One region of the Pedobacter sp. 01N310 genome, then DNA from elsewhere that is predicted to be linked to it. Evidence: riboswitches for the same ligand, from Rfam matches in the RefSeq annotation. Region 1 holds a riboswitch; the other holds the start of a gene.

Region 1 (7,709 bases):
GATATACATAGACATTATTGCTGATCTGATAATACCTGTAAGGCAGTATTATACTAAAATATCAAATTCGGTATACCTGTATGAAAACGAAAAATCGACATTTAAGGCCGAGCTAAAAACCGATCCGTATGGATTGGTAATTGAATACCCGAAACTATTCCGCGAAAAATAGCACCCGTTTATTCTGGTCGTTTAAATTCATTTCGGGCTCCTTCTTGATTTCAATCTCTGCATGGATAATCAGCAGTAAGATTGGGTATTTCAGGGAAAATGGCTGCTCGTTTTCTTATCAAACCGAAGTACAACTAACCGTTACTTTTATCGATCTCTTTGGTAACCCAAGACTTGTGACCACGGTCGATTTTGACGTTTTTGGTAGTTCGTAACAGCACAAATATTTCCATGTGCTTTTTCGTGAATATATTTCAAATATATTTGTGATATGTTCAATAGCGGCATCTTTTTGCCTATCATCATTATTTTAGGCATGGCCTACAGTATCTTGGCAAAAAAACTGACGGTTCTGGCCGCTTTTACGGGCGGGGTACTGGCATGCCTTATTTTTACCGCTGCAGGTTACTTCGGGCTTGCGATGATGACCATGTTTTTTATCCTCGGTTCTGCTGCCACCTCCTTGGAGCGGCACAGAAAGCAGGCTTTTGCCACTAAGGATGAAGAAAAAAAAGGCCGTAATGCAATGCAGGTACTGGCCAATGCCGGGGCTGCGGCCATTGCAGCTATAGTTACCCTGTCTTATCCCCGGCTGGCTTATTTGATGCTTCCGGCAATGGCGGCAGCCTTTGCCTCGGCTACAGCGGATACCCTGTCCTCCGAGCTGGGGATGCTTTATGGAAGACGGTTTTTTAATGTTATTTCCTTTAAGCCCGACCGCTGCGGAATGGACGGGGTGATCAGTCTGGAAGGGACCCTGATCGGTATAGCAGGTAGCTGTATTATTGCTGGCATTTATGCGCTAGGATGGGGATGGAGTATCAGCTTTTTCTTTATTGTTCTTGCAGGTACGTTGGGTAACCTTACTGATTCCATATTAGGGGCTGTGCTGGAGCGGAGGGGGTTGATCGGGAATGATGTGGTCAATTTTTTGAATACATTGACAGCAGCGATTGTAATTGTGTTGTTGGAGATTTTTCTTTAAGTCTGGGTTTATTTATTCCCATTACACCTTAAGCCATTCGGCACAAGCAAAAATAATTTAACCACAGATAGAAAGGATGCACACAGATATGAAAATCCGTGTTATCTGGGTGCATCTATGGTTAAAAACGCTTAACTTAACGAACATTGGGCATGGGAGACACTCGGTAAAATTTTTAATTGAGTTGGGGTTTTTTAGTTAAAGTTCGTTAACGCTCTTGAAAGTAATCAGCCAAAAGGACTATATTTATCACTATAAAATCTTGGATTGTCCTGTAAGATCATTGATAATGCTGAGCATGTACTCAGTTTTAATATTTTAAGATTGATAAATTATTAATTAACCAATGCTTTCTTTCTTGAGTTTACAAAACTCAATAAGTAAGCCAGTAACAGAAGAGGCACTGCCATCCAGATTATTTCGTGGACACCAAACTTCGCGATTACAATGCCGCCTAAGAATGCGCCTAATGAAATACCGATATTATAGCAAGATGTTAAAAGACTGTTTACAAATTCCAATGCATTATGGGGAACGGATTGAGTGGTTCGAATGTTGGGCACTAAAAATCCACCTGTATGGATCATGCCCCATAAGGAAACAATAATTACCATAGGGATAAAAATTGTTCCAAAATAATAAGCCAATATTTGCACAGCTATCAAAAGAATAAAAAAGAACCGGCTGGTTAAGATTACATTTTTACCGAGTGCAATGCCCATTAACCAGTTACCAAGAATCCCCATTCCACCAAATAGGAGCAGCATAATGCTAATTTGAGCGCCGTTCATATTCGAAATGTTTTCAAGGTACGCGGCAAGGTAGCTATAGCTCGAGAACATGGCTGCAAGTGTAAGTACGGTGGAAACCAGGTTTAGCCAAAGCTTGGTATCCTTTAAAACATACAACTGGCTTTCAGCAGATTTTTCGCTGTTGCCCGGCATAGATGGCACAACAAATAGCAGGCCTAAAAAGGCAATTAAACTGATAATACTGGTTAAGAAAAAAGATGCCTGCCAGTTATGAAAGTAATCAGCAGCATAGGTAGTTAAGGGTACACCCAAAACCGTAGCGATGCTGAGCCCAGTCATGACGACCGATACTGCTTTGGCTCCGCCTTGTTTGAACGCTACTGCTAGCGAAATATTCCAGAACAGCGGGTGGAAGAAGGCAGGCAAAATCCTCGCGATCATCAAAATGGTAAAGCTAGGGGAAAAAGCTGAAAGCAGGTTTGAGAGTATAAAAACACCCAAAACAAGGCATAATAAGAACTTGCGATTGATCTTAGAAGTAAGGGCAGTTATAAATGGAGACGATACGGCAACTGTTATAGCAAAGGCACTTAATAACCACCCGGCTGTATCCACAGAAACGCCAAACTCCCTGCTGATCGTTGGCAAGATGCCGATAACGCCAAATTCGGTAGTGATAATGCCAAAGGCACCTAATGCCAGTATATATATAGACTTATTCATATATTCAAATATTTCGATGTGTATAGGTAATTTGTTTCTAATTTCATGTGTAAGTGCCCTTAATCCTTTAACGAATTTAGGCAGGCGATGTACTCATTGAGCACTTTCTCGTTCAGCAGGTATTTGAAATTACGTCCTTCTTTTTGAGGCAACAACAGGTCTRCATCAACCAGTTGCTTTAAATGGTGGGAAACGGAAGGTTGTGTCAGGTCTAAAAGATCATTTACTTCTGCACAATAGAGGCAATCTTTCTTTTTTTTAAATTCCTGTAAAATGGCTATCCTGTTGGTATCACTTAGTGCCCGGGATATCTTTTCTATCTTTTTGTTATCCATTTTTCTTGCTTTGCTCCAAATTAACAAGGGGTAAAGCCTTGGCAAAGGTAAATTTTAATATTGATATATAGAAATGTATCTATGTTTATTGATTGTTTTAGGATAAAGATTTTTAGTCATCAGGGAGATCCCAGTAAGAAGTGGCAAAATCCAAGATCTGGTTTGCATATATCCCTTTAGCAAGATCGAAAAAAAACAAAGGCAGTCAGTTTTAAAAAGACTGTCAACCGCGTTATTTAAATAAATAATATAAATCCTATAGGAATACTAGATTATTATTTTTAGCTTTGCATCATTATATAATACTTATCCAGAAAGACTGAGGGAAGGGCCCTATGACGTCTGAGCAACCTATACACTTGTAAAAGGTGCTAATTCCTTTCTGCCCAAGGGTGGAGAAGATAAGTTGGTTATGCATCCGCATGCTAATTGATTTTGAGGTCGCTCAAAGTTTTTCTGGTAAAAGAACTCCTAAAAAAATCAGAAAATGAAGAAAACTTTTACACTTTTTACGGCTATTCAATTGCTCTGGCTTCCTTTATTGGCGCAGAATAGGCTGAGTGGATTTAAAACCCAAAATATTCCGATACAGCGTGTTATTGAGCAGAAATTTGATGCCGGGCTTAATAAAGAAAATATAGGGGCTACCATAAAAGAACTTTCTGCCAACCCTCACCACTTGGGTGCTAAAGGAAGTAAAACAGTAGCAGAATCTGTATTGAAAAAGTTTAGAAGTTATGGCTGGGACGCAAAAATAGAGACTTATTATGTTTTGTTTCCAACGCCTAAAGCCCGTTCGGTAGAACTTTTAGGGAGCAACAAATACAGTGCCTCGCTTGAAGAAAAGGCTATTAAGGAAGATTTAGCAACCGCACAGCAAGGGCAATTGCCTCCTTACAATGCCTGGAGTGCCGATGGTGATGTTAGTGCAGGTCTTGTTTTTGTAAATTACGGTCTACCAGCTGATTATGAAAAGTTGGTGCGTTTAGGTATCAGCGTAAAAGGCAAGATTGTTATTGCAAAATATGGCAGATCGTGGCGGGGCACTAAACCTAAGATAGCCTACGAACATGGTGCGGTGGGCTGTATCATTTATTCGGACCCAAAAGATGACGGCTTTGTGAAAGGAGATGTATATCCGCAAGGCGCCTACAAGCCAGAATTTGCTGTTCAACGGGGATCGGTAATGGATATGGTAATTTATCCCGGTGATCCATTAACACCCGGAATCGGTTCTACCAAGAATGCCAAAAGGTTGGAGCGGGCAGATGCCAAAACGATTCTTAAAATTCCGGTTCAGCCCATTAGTTATCACGATGCTTTGCCATTGCTTGCTGCACTTAAAGGTGAGGTGGTACCTACCGATTGGAGCGGTGGCTTGCCCGTTACCTATCACATTGGCGATGGAAGTACCGTGGTCCGTTTAAACCTGGCTTTTAACTGGGATATTGTGCCAGCATACAATGTTGTAGCAAAACTTGAGGGAAGTAAATTTAAAAATCAGTGGATTATACGTGGTAATCATCACGATGCCTGGGTAAATGGCGCTGCAGATCCGGTAAGTGGGCTGGCCTCCCTTTTGGAAGAAGCAAAATCTATCGGAAAATTGGCAAAGGCAGGTATAAAACCTAAACGAACACTTGTTTATATTGCCTGGGATGGAGAAGAACAATCGCTTTTAGGTTCAACAGAATGGGTAGAAGACCATGCAGACGAGTTAAACAGTAAAGCGGTTGCCTACATCAATTCGGATGGCAATGGCCGTGGCTTTTTGGAAGCTGGCGGTTCCCATGCTTTAGAAAATTTTGTTTCAGAAATTTCGAAAGATGTAAAAGACCCTCAGGTTGGTTCTAATATTTTTGAGCGGTGGAAAGCCAATAAAACCATTTCTACAGCCTCGCTTACCGACCGTAAGAAAATACAAGATAGCCAAACACTCGATCTGGGCGCGCTCGGCACAGGATCAGATTATTCAGCGTTTTTGCAGCACCTCGGCATCCCTACTTTAAGCCTTGGTTTTGGCGGGGAAGATGAAGGAGGAGAGTACCATACCAATTTCGATACTTACGACAACTTTGTGAAGTTTAAAGATCCAGGTTTTGAATACGGATTGGCCTTATCGCAAACGGCTGGCCGGGCGGTATTACGTTTGGCCAATGCAGATGTACTTCCATTTAATTTTTCTAATCTTCAGGCTAAAATAGCGACTTATGTTACTGAAGTAAACGCTTTGGCAAAACAGCTTAGGGAAGGTGCTCAAAGCCAGAATAAGCTCGTTTTAAGTGGTGCTTATCAGCTCGCCAACGATCCTAAAGAAAACTTGAAAAATCCTCCTGTACAGGTTGAATTACCAGAGTTTGATTTTAAAGCACTGAACTTAGCAGTAGATAGTTTAAAAACTGCATCATCAAAACTTGATCAGATCGTATCTGCTGCACTCGCTTCGGATACTAAAACTGATCAACTCAATACCTTACTTTTTCAGGCTGAAAAACAATTGCTTCTACAAGCAGGTTTACCTGGGCGTCCGTGGTATAGGCATAGCATTTATGCCCCTGGTCTGTACACCGGCTATGGCGTTAAAACCCTTCCCGGTGTGAGAGAAGCCATTGAGCAGTACCATACAAAAGATGTACAGGTACAAATTCTCGTGTTAACAACTTCAATCTCAAAACTCACTCAATTTCTCAACCAGACCAATCATCCTTAATTATAATCCATAAAAATGAAACTATTTTTTACCCATTTAATAGTCTGCTTTGTTTTGCTTAGCAGTTTGCAGGCTTTTGCTCAAAATACCATTCGCGGTAAGATCACCGACAGTAAAGATAAGCAAGCACTTATTGGCGCTACCATAAAATTAAAAGGTACCAAAATCGGCACCAGCACCAATGGTAAAGGAGAATTTAATTTAAACTTATCTCAAAAAGCTGATAGTATCATCATCCATTTTCAGGGCTATTTAGAACAGGTTGTAGCTATCAATAACCGATCAGAAATTAATGTGGAATTGAAAGAAGATGTCCATCTTTTAGCTGATGTGGTGGTTACGGGCGTTGCAGAAGGTACCAGTCGCAAAAAGTTGACCTTTGCCCTAACAAAAGTGAATAACGATCAGATTAATACCGTTCCGGCTACAGATGCCTCTCAAACTTTAAGAGGAAAGGTTGCAGGGATCCAGATCAGTCAATCTTCTGGTAATTCGGGGGCAACGGTTTATCTGCGCGGCGCTAAATCGGTATCGGGCAATATTGCGCCGCTTTTGGTAGTGGATGGGTTTGTAACCGCATTAAACCTGTCTGACTTAAATCCGCAGGATATAGAATCGATTGAAGTGGTTAAAGGCGCAGCGGCTTCGGCCCTTTATGGTACCAGGGGTGAAGGCGGAATTATCCAGGTGCTCACCAAAAAAGGAAAAGGTACCGGAAAGGTGAATATTATTGTCGATAATGAATTTGGCTTAAGCAATGTGCAAAATACGCCGCCAACTTCTCAGTTTCATCATTTTAAGGTTAATTCCGATGGTTCATTCGTGCTTAACGGCAACGCCAGGACCATCGATGTACAAACTAACGGTTATTCCCTTAACCTTCACCCATACCCAAATGTATACGATAATGTGGCTAACATGTTAAACAACAATCCATATTTTACAAATTTTGTTTCGGCATCAACTGCGGGCGATAAATATACTTTGTATGCATCTTTTCAAAATCAATATAAAGGCGGAGTTGCAGAACCTGTGGGTGCCGATAAAAGACAAACAGCCTTGTTTAATTTTGGCTATAAACCGGATAAAAACTTAGAGATTAACCTAAGCCTGCAATACTTTAACAACAAAACGCCTTCTTCTTCCATATCATCAAGTGGTAGCGGCTCCTTGTTATATGCTACTTCACTATACGAACCTTTTATCAATCTTCAGGAACGCGATGCCTCAGGGAAATATGCCTTTAAACCCTATGGTTTTGATATACAGAACTTCAATGTGAACAATCCTTTTTACCAGTTGAGTTACCGTGAATATGAAAATAACAGCGATAATTTACTTGCTGGTATAAAAGTGAAATACCAGTTTACCGATAAGTTGAATGCGGAGGTATATACTTCCATACAGAATGAAAATTACAATGAAACGGATTACTACCCGATTGGCTTTCAGACGATTTCTGCCGACATTACCCGTAACAATGGTTATTATGGCGAACAGACATCAAAAACCACTTCCAAAAACGGTCAGGCCCAGCTAAACTATAATAATAAATTTAACGATTTCGACTTCGGGGCAACGTTAAAGGCGGTATACGAAGAAAACAGGATTACTTCATTATCTGGTTCTGGCTATAACCTGAGTGCACCTGTTAAAAGTTTAGCTGCGGCATCAGCTGATAGTAGAAGTATTGGCTCTACCTGGGAACAAACAGTTAACTACGGTTACTTTTTAAACCTGAAAGCAGCTTGGAAGGAAAAGATTTTTATAGATGTATTGGGCCGCCTGGATAACAGTTCGAGGTTTGGTGCTGATGTTGGAACAGCGTTTTTCCCAAGGGTATCTACTGCATATCGGTTAACAGAAGATGTGAAGTTGGGTATCATTAACGAATTAAAATTGAGGGTAGCCTATGGCAAGGCCGGAAGTTTGCCTCCATTTGGTGCTAAGGATAGTCAGGTTTCCTTATCCAGTTCTGGCGGCGTAAGCTATAATCAACGTGAAAATACAGATCTGAAAAGGGCTATTACCTC
Region 2 (7,709 bases), on a different contig from region 1:
TTCTTGAAGTAGTGGCCCCACCGATAATTAAGGGAATGGTAAAACCTTCGCGCTCCATTTCTTTGGCAAAGTGAACCATTTCATCCAATGATGGTGTAATCAATCCACTTAAACCAATAATATCGGCTTTTATTTCTTTGGCTTTTTTGATGATTTCCTGCGCAGGAACCATCACGCCCATGTCAACAATTTCGAAGTTATTACAAGCCAATACTACACCCACAATATTTTTTCCAATATCATGCACATCGCCTTTTACGGTGGCCATTAAAACTCTTCCTGCAGATGAACTTTGATCCTGATCGGGATTATCCAGCTTTTCCTGTTCGATAAATGGCAATAAATAGGCTACGGCTTTTTTCATTACCCTTGCCGATTTTACCACTTGTGGCAAGAACATTTTTCCGGCACCGAATAAATCACCCACAATGTTCATCCCATCCATCAACGGTCCTTCGATTACCTGAATCGGGCGGGCATATTTTTGTCTGGCTTCTTCCACATCATCATCCAGGTATTCTACAATTCCCTTTACTAAAGAATGAGATAATCGCTCTTCAACAGAACCTTTTCTCCACTCTTCATCTTTAACTACCTCTTTACCTTTCGATTTTACGGTATCGGCATATTCTACCAAACGCTCTGTAGCATCGTCTCTTCGGTTTAAGAGTACATCCTCCACCCTTTCTAACAATTCGGGTGGAATTTCCTGATAAACTTCTAGCATCCCTGCATTTACGATCCCCATATCTAACCCAGCCTGAATGGCGTGATAAAGAAATGCGGAGTGCATTGCTTCGCGAACGGTATTATTTCCCCTGAAAGAGAAAGAAATATTAGAAACCCCTCCGCTCACTTTAGCATGAGGTAGGTTTTCTTTAATCCACCGTGTGGCATTTATAAAATCGACAGCATAATTATTATGTTCTTCTAATCCGGTTGCAACAGTTAAAATGTTCGGATCGAAAATAATATCCTCTGGCGGGAAACCAATTTCGTGCACCAGAATATCGTAACTTCTTTTACAGATTTCTTTTCTGCGCTCATAATTATCGGCCTGTCCTTGCTCATCAAAAGCCATTACTACTACCGCAGCACCGTATTGCATAATTTTGCGTGCACTTTCGCGGAATTTCTCCTCCCCTTCTTTTAGTGAAATAGAGTTTACAATTCCTTTTCCCTGCAAACATTTTAAGCCATTTTCAATAACCGACCATTTGGATGAATCGACCATGATGGGCAATTTGGCAATATCAGGTTCGGAGGCAATGAGATTTAAGAATTTGGTCATTGCTGCTTCCGAATCCAACATCCCCTCATCCATATTCACATCAATTACCTGCGCACCACCTTCAACCTGTTGCAGAGCAACGGCCAGTGCGGCTTCATAATCTCCACCTAAAATCAGTTTAGAGAATTTGGGAGATCCGGTAATATTTGTTCTTTCACCAATATTTACAAAAATGCTTTCTGGGGTGATGGTTACAGGCTCAAGCCCACTTAAACGCATGTAAGGCTCCAATACAGGTATTTTACGGGGTTCTGCTTTTCGGGCATTTTTGGCAATACAGCCAATGTGCTCTGGCGTGGTACCACAACAGCCGCCTACAATATTCACAAAACCAGAGGCAATAAAATCGTCAACTAAATGTGCCGTTTCATGCGGCTGTTCATCATAAGCACCAAACTCGTTTGGTAAACCTGCATTTGGATAGGCCGAAACATAACAGCCAGCTTTTGCAGCAAGCTCCTCAATATGCGGACGCATTTCTTTAGCACCCAAAGCACAGTTAAAACCGATACTTAACGGTTTTGCATGCATTACAGAGTTTAAGAAAGCTTCGGCAGTTTGACCTGAAAGTGTTCTTCCAGAGGCATCGGTAATGGTACCAGAAATCATAATCTCCAGTTTACGGCCAATTACCTCTTCATATTTTTTAATGGCTACAATAGCCACTTTAGCATTTAAAGTATCGAAAATGGTTTCGATTAATAATACATCAGAACCACCATCTACCAAACCACGCACCTGCTCATAATAAGCGGCTTCGAGCTCATCAAAATAAACTGCCCTAAAACCAGGATCGTTTACATTCGGCGACATGGAAAGGGTACGGTTGGTTGGGCCAATAGCACCGGCCACAAAACATTTACGGCCTGGATTTGCAGCCATGAACACGTTTACAGCTTCTTTTGCCACCCGCGCGCCCTCAAAACTCATTTCGTAAGAAAGGTCTTCCATCTGGTAGTCGGCCATGGAAATGCGCTGTGTACTGAACGTATTGGTTTCGATAATATCGGCACCAGCGGCCAGGTACTCCAGGTGTATTGTTTTAATAATATCCGGACGTGTGATGTTGAGCAAATCATTATTGCCTTTTACATCACAGGGATGGTTTTTAAATCGCTCCCCTCTAAAATCTTCTTCGGTTAAGGTATATCGCTGAATCATGGTACCCATTGCACCATCAATCACCAAAATACGTTTTTCTAATTCTTCTCTTATGCTCATTCTTGTTGTAAGATTTGAGATATGAGATATCAGATATGAGAGTGGATAAGACACAATGTCTCAAATCTCAAATCTATGGTCTCAAGTCTCTAAAAGGCTTATTTAAAAAGTTGGTACGTGAATCGTAATCCTAAACTTATCTGTTTCCGCTATTTGCAGAATAGAATTTAGCACCTTGTATGGTTACAGGTTGCTAAGACTTCGTTGGGTCTAATCCCTCCGTCTTTCTTAATAAGCATACAAAAATGCAACAAAGCAACATCAATTCCAAAATTTATCGCTTTGCTACCAAATAAAATTACAAAGGCCATGCAATTCTGCACGGCCTTAAGAATATTGTTCTGTTAATGACTATTTTCTGCTTCCGAAAATACGAAGTAAGAAAAGGAAGATATTGATGAAATCTAAATATAAATTCAAAGCAGCCATTATTGCCAGTTTTTTAGTGTCTGCTTCTGGAATTGCTTCTCCACTCTCCTGAATTCCCATCCCAATTCTTTTAATTTTCTGCACATCATAAGCCGTTAACGCAGTAAATACCGCAATACCTACAAAAGCCATAATCAGGCTAAATTGTTCGCTTTTAATAAACATGTTAAGAATGCTCGCAATAAATAATCCCGCAACACCTACCATTAAGATAGGGCCGAACTTACTGAGATCAATATTAGTGGTATAGCCCATAAATGCCATAATACCGAAAATACCCGCAGCCGCAGCGAAACAGGTAATTATAGACGCCCCGGTATAAATTAAGAGAATAAAGCTTAAACTTACTCCTAATAAAATAGAGAAAAGCACAAAAACGCCTAATAGTGCACCATAAGATAATTTGTTAAAACCCGCGCCCATTAATAAAACTAATCCAAGTGGTGCAAACATGGCTACGTAACCTAAAGCAGTTCTTCTGCCGGTTTCAAAATCGATTAACGATCTTAATGCACTTTCACTGTTAGAAATATAAAAGGCAGAAAGCGTAGATAATAACAATGCCACGAACATCCACAAGAAAACGTTTGCAAAGAATTTTTTAGAAACAGATCTTTCCTGTACAAAAACACTGTCTTTTTGATATTGATAATTTTGTTGTTCCATTTTAAATTTTGTGTATTTAACTATATAAAAATAAATATTTAGTTTAATCTTTTTGTCAGCAATTCTTCAACTTTTTTAAAGAACTGTAAAGGTTTTAATGTGCGCCATGGCAGATTGTCAAATGCACCGCCAAAGTTAATGTAATAATCGATGTTATTATCGCGAAACTCGGTGATTACGTGTTCCTGAAAATTAACTCCAACAATCCAGCCATCTTCTACTTCCTGAAACCACTCTTCGTAATAACTGTCATCAGAGGCATGAAAATTCAGTATATTTTCACCGATCAGGATAAATTTATTAATGCCTTCATCCATCATCAGCTCTAAAATATCGCGTTTCAGCAGCATAATATCGTTGTTAATGGCATCGTTCCATTCTCCTATAAATTCTATAACGGCATAACTGCGATCATAATCGGCGTATAACACCTTCATGTATAAGGTATTCGAACCAAACTCGTCCCATTGCGGGTGCAGTAAAAAATTGTAAATCTGCTTATCGAAGTAAAGTTCTGAATATTCGGTATTGTAAAATGGCGAACGCTCATCTTCTGCCGAAATATAATCATCTCTCCACTGGTAATAAGGCTCAATTTCGTGCATATACTTTAATTATTGAATAATTGAATTTTGAATGAGTGACTAGATAAGTTATTGAATGATTGAGTTTTGAATGAGTGAATGTTAAGATCGTTTCTACATCCTATCCTTCAATCATTCTTTCATTCACTAATTCATTTTCATTCAATCCTTCTATCCTTCTCTCATTTCTTAGTGTCCTGCTTCAACTGCTTTACGTACACTTCCGTAACGGGTTAACAACTCAGCTGCTTCATCGTAACCTATATTTAGTTCATCGGCCACCATTTGTGTACCGCGGTCTACCAGTTTATGGTTGGTTAACTGCATATCGACCATTTTATTGCCAACTACACGCCCCAACTGAACCATAACGGTAGTGCTTAACATGTTTAACACCATTTTTTGAGCCGTACCAGATTTCATACGGGTAGAGCCGGTTACAAACTCAGGGCCAACCACCACTTCAACCGGAAAATCCGATTCTGCAGCAATAGGTCCGCCGGTATTACAAACGATGCAACCTGTTAAAATACCATGCTTACGTGCCGTGTTTAATCCGCCGATTACATATGGCGTAGTACCTGACGCTGCCAGACCAACCAAACAATCTTTCTCGTTAATTTCAAATTCCTGAAGATCTTTCCAGGCTTGTTCGGCGTCATCTTCAGCAAATTCTACCGCTCTTCTAATGGCTGTATCTCCACCGGCAATAATTCCAACAACCCAATCAAAAGGAACACCGTATGTAGGTGGGCATTCTGATGCGTCTACTACACCTAAACGACCACTGGTACCCGCACCTATATAAAAGAGACGGCCACCTTTTTTCATTCGCTCGGCCACTGCCGATGTTAATTTTTCGATCTGAGGCAAAGATTTTTCAACTGCAAATGCTACAGTTTTATCTTCGTTATTAATGCCCTGCAAAACTTCTAACACCGACATCTGATCGATGTGGTTATAGTTAGATTCTTGCTCGGTAACTCTATTCATAAATTTAATTTTGATAAAATTCGGTAAATTCTTTCTAAAAACTACCGTAAAAACCTAAAAATATCTGTCATAAATTTCAACCTATTGTTCCATCGCGTTAATTAATGTTAAATATTATAAACAAAAGACATGAAAATGCAGTTAAAAAATATATCAACTCGCTAATTTTCATAAATTTGCAGTAACGCTGATGAAAAAAAACACCCGAAATAACGTACTGATCGCTGCAAGCTATTCTGTAATTTTAATAGTGGGTATGTTTTTGGGCATAAAATTTATTAAAGATCAAGGTTTTGGCGTTAAAAAGAGCCCTCAACTCGCCAACAACAGCGATGAGAAATTAAATGAGATCTTACACATCATCAACGGTAATTATGTTGATGATATCAATACCGATTCGCTTCAAAACTTACCCATAGATAGCGTTCTGCACCAACTCGATCCACATAGTGTTTACCTGCCACCAACCGATGCGCAGGATATGACCGATAACCTGGAAGGGAACTTTGAGGGTGTGGGCATAGAATATTATATGCTTAACGATACCATGATGGTTACCGGCGTGGTTAAAGATGGCCCAGCTTACCAGGCGGGGATAAAATTGGGCGATAAAATCCTAAGTATCGATACGGCAGTTGTAAGTGGAAGAAATTTACCAAAAGACCAACTTACGGGCCGTTTTAAAGGCAGATCTGGAACAGGTGTTAGCGTGGTGCTTTTACATCCAGGCACACCGCAAAGTAACCGCATTATGGTTACACGAGGCAAAGTAAACATCAGCAGTATTGATGCAGCTTATATGATCAATAACGAAACAGGTTATGTACGGATCAGCAAGTTTGGCGCTAATACCGATAACGACTTTTCTGTTGCAGCCAATAACCTGAAAGCAAGGGGCATGAAAAAACTGATTCTTGATTTGCGTGACAATGGAGGTGGTTATTTTACTGCTGCTACAGGTTTGGCCGATCAGTTTTTAGCCGAGAACAAACTTATTGTATATACACAGGGTAAACATGAGCCACGTACCGATTATTTTTCTACGGGCACTGGCGCTTTTCAAAATGGCAAACTGGCTATCCTGATTAATGAAAATACCGCTTCGGCCAGCGAAATTGTAGCTGGAGCCATCCAGGATCTGGGACGCGGAATTATTGTTGGCCGCCGTTCTTTTGGCAAAGGTTTGGTACAAGAGCAGTTTGCTTTTGGCGACGGTTCTGCATTGAACTTAACCATCGCTAGATATTACACACCATCTGGTCGCAGTATCCAAAAATCGTATAAAAAAGGTTACGACGCCTACAAACATGAATTAGACGAGCGTATGATGGACGGAGAGCTTACCGGAGACCGGACCTCTTTTCAAGATTCTATTGAGAAAACAGAAGGCGTAAATATTCAGCCCAACAGAAAAGTTAAACCGATTGGCGGTATCCAGCCAGATGTATTTGTAAAATTAGACACAAGTGGCTACAATAAGTTTTACAGCAATTTAGTGAGCAAAAAAGTGCTTTCTGATTATGTATTTAATGTACTTACCAATAAGTATAGTGCCAGTTTTGTTGAGCAGAATATCAATATCTTTACTATAAATGATAACGACTTTAAAGACTTTATCGGGTATCTTCAACGCAAAAATGTAGCGATAGACCGTTTTCAATTGTATAATTCGAAAAATGTGATCTTGAATGATTTAAAAGCTTTGCTTTGCCGTTATTATCTAGGCGACGTAGGTTATTACAAGGCTGCAAACCAAACCGACAACGCCGTAAGACAAGCGCTACTTAACCTTCAATAGCCATATTTTATATTTCATGGCACCTCAATCTAGGCGCTAAAAAGAATTTTAATTTTACAAAAATAGAATATTTCAGCATAATGTTCTTAATTAATCACAAATAATAATACTATATTTTGTTTTATTAATTTTGCCAGCAAATCATATCTTATGGAAGCGAGCAAATTAAAGGAAAAAGATCAACAGGTATTAAATGATCTATTAGAGAACGTTAAGAAACAGACCGATTTATTCTTAGGTTATCCCGTTTCAAAGGACTTCGATTATCAGACACTTTCAGATTTTTTAAAATATCCGATGAACAACCTGGGTGATCCTTTTGTTACTTCAACCTATGCCGTAGGCTCACGTGAACTCGAAAAAGAAGTAGTCCAGTTTTTTGCTGAACTTTTCCGAGCGCCTGCAGATAACTGGTGGGGTTATGTAACCAATGGCGGTTCAGAAGGAAATCTTTATGGCTTGTACCTTGCCCGCGAATTACATCCAAAAGGAATGGTTTATTACTCTGAAGCTACACATTATAGTGTACAAAAGAACCTGCACTTACTCAACATGTCAAACATCGTCATCCGTACCCAGGAAAATGGAGAAATCGATTACGAAGACCTTGAACACACCATTAGGATGAACCGCCACATGCCTGTTATCATTATGGCGAATATTGGCACCACCATGACCGAGGCCCGTGATGATGTGGCCAAAATTAAAAGCATCTTAAAAAAACTGG

Evidence for each region. Region 1 has a riboswitch for S-adenosylmethionine ahead of AC1DNH_RS01390 (transferrin receptor-like dimerization domain-containing protein). Riboswitches for the same ligand answer to the same signal wherever they lie in the genome.
Region 2: another riboswitch for S-adenosylmethionine. It lies ahead of metH (methionine synthase); the one in region 1 lies ahead of AC1DNH_RS01390 (transferrin receptor-like dimerization domain-containing protein).

What each region holds. Positions count from the first base shown of each region.
Region 1 covers NZ_JBFTSB010000001.1:402,193-409,901, forward strand. The annotation lists gene AC1DNH_RS01370 (putative glycolipid-binding domain-containing protein) at 1-172, shown strand, start outside; gene AC1DNH_RS01375 (DUF92 domain-containing protein) at 443-1,156, shown strand; gene AC1DNH_RS01380 (MFS transporter) at 1,492-2,631, opposite strand; gene AC1DNH_RS01385 (ArsR/SmtB family transcription factor) at 2,691-2,966, opposite strand; SAM riboswitch class I at 3,270-3,374, shown strand; gene AC1DNH_RS01390 (transferrin receptor-like dimerization domain-containing protein) at 3,454-5,676, shown strand; gene AC1DNH_RS01395 (SusC/RagA family TonB-linked outer membrane protein) at 5,692-7,709, shown strand, end outside.
Region 2 covers NZ_JBFTSB010000004.1:6,122-13,830, reverse strand. The annotation lists gene metH (methionine synthase) at 1-2,512, opposite strand, end outside; SAM riboswitch class I at 2,646-2,750, opposite strand; gene AC1DNH_RS09960 (Bax inhibitor-1/YccA family protein) at 2,864-3,607, opposite strand; gene AC1DNH_RS09955 (hypothetical protein) at 3,646-4,212, opposite strand; gene murQ (N-acetylmuramic acid 6-phosphate etherase) at 4,381-5,184, opposite strand; gene AC1DNH_RS09945 (S41 family peptidase) at 5,375-6,982, shown strand; gene AC1DNH_RS09940 (histidine decarboxylase) at 7,133-7,709, shown strand, end outside.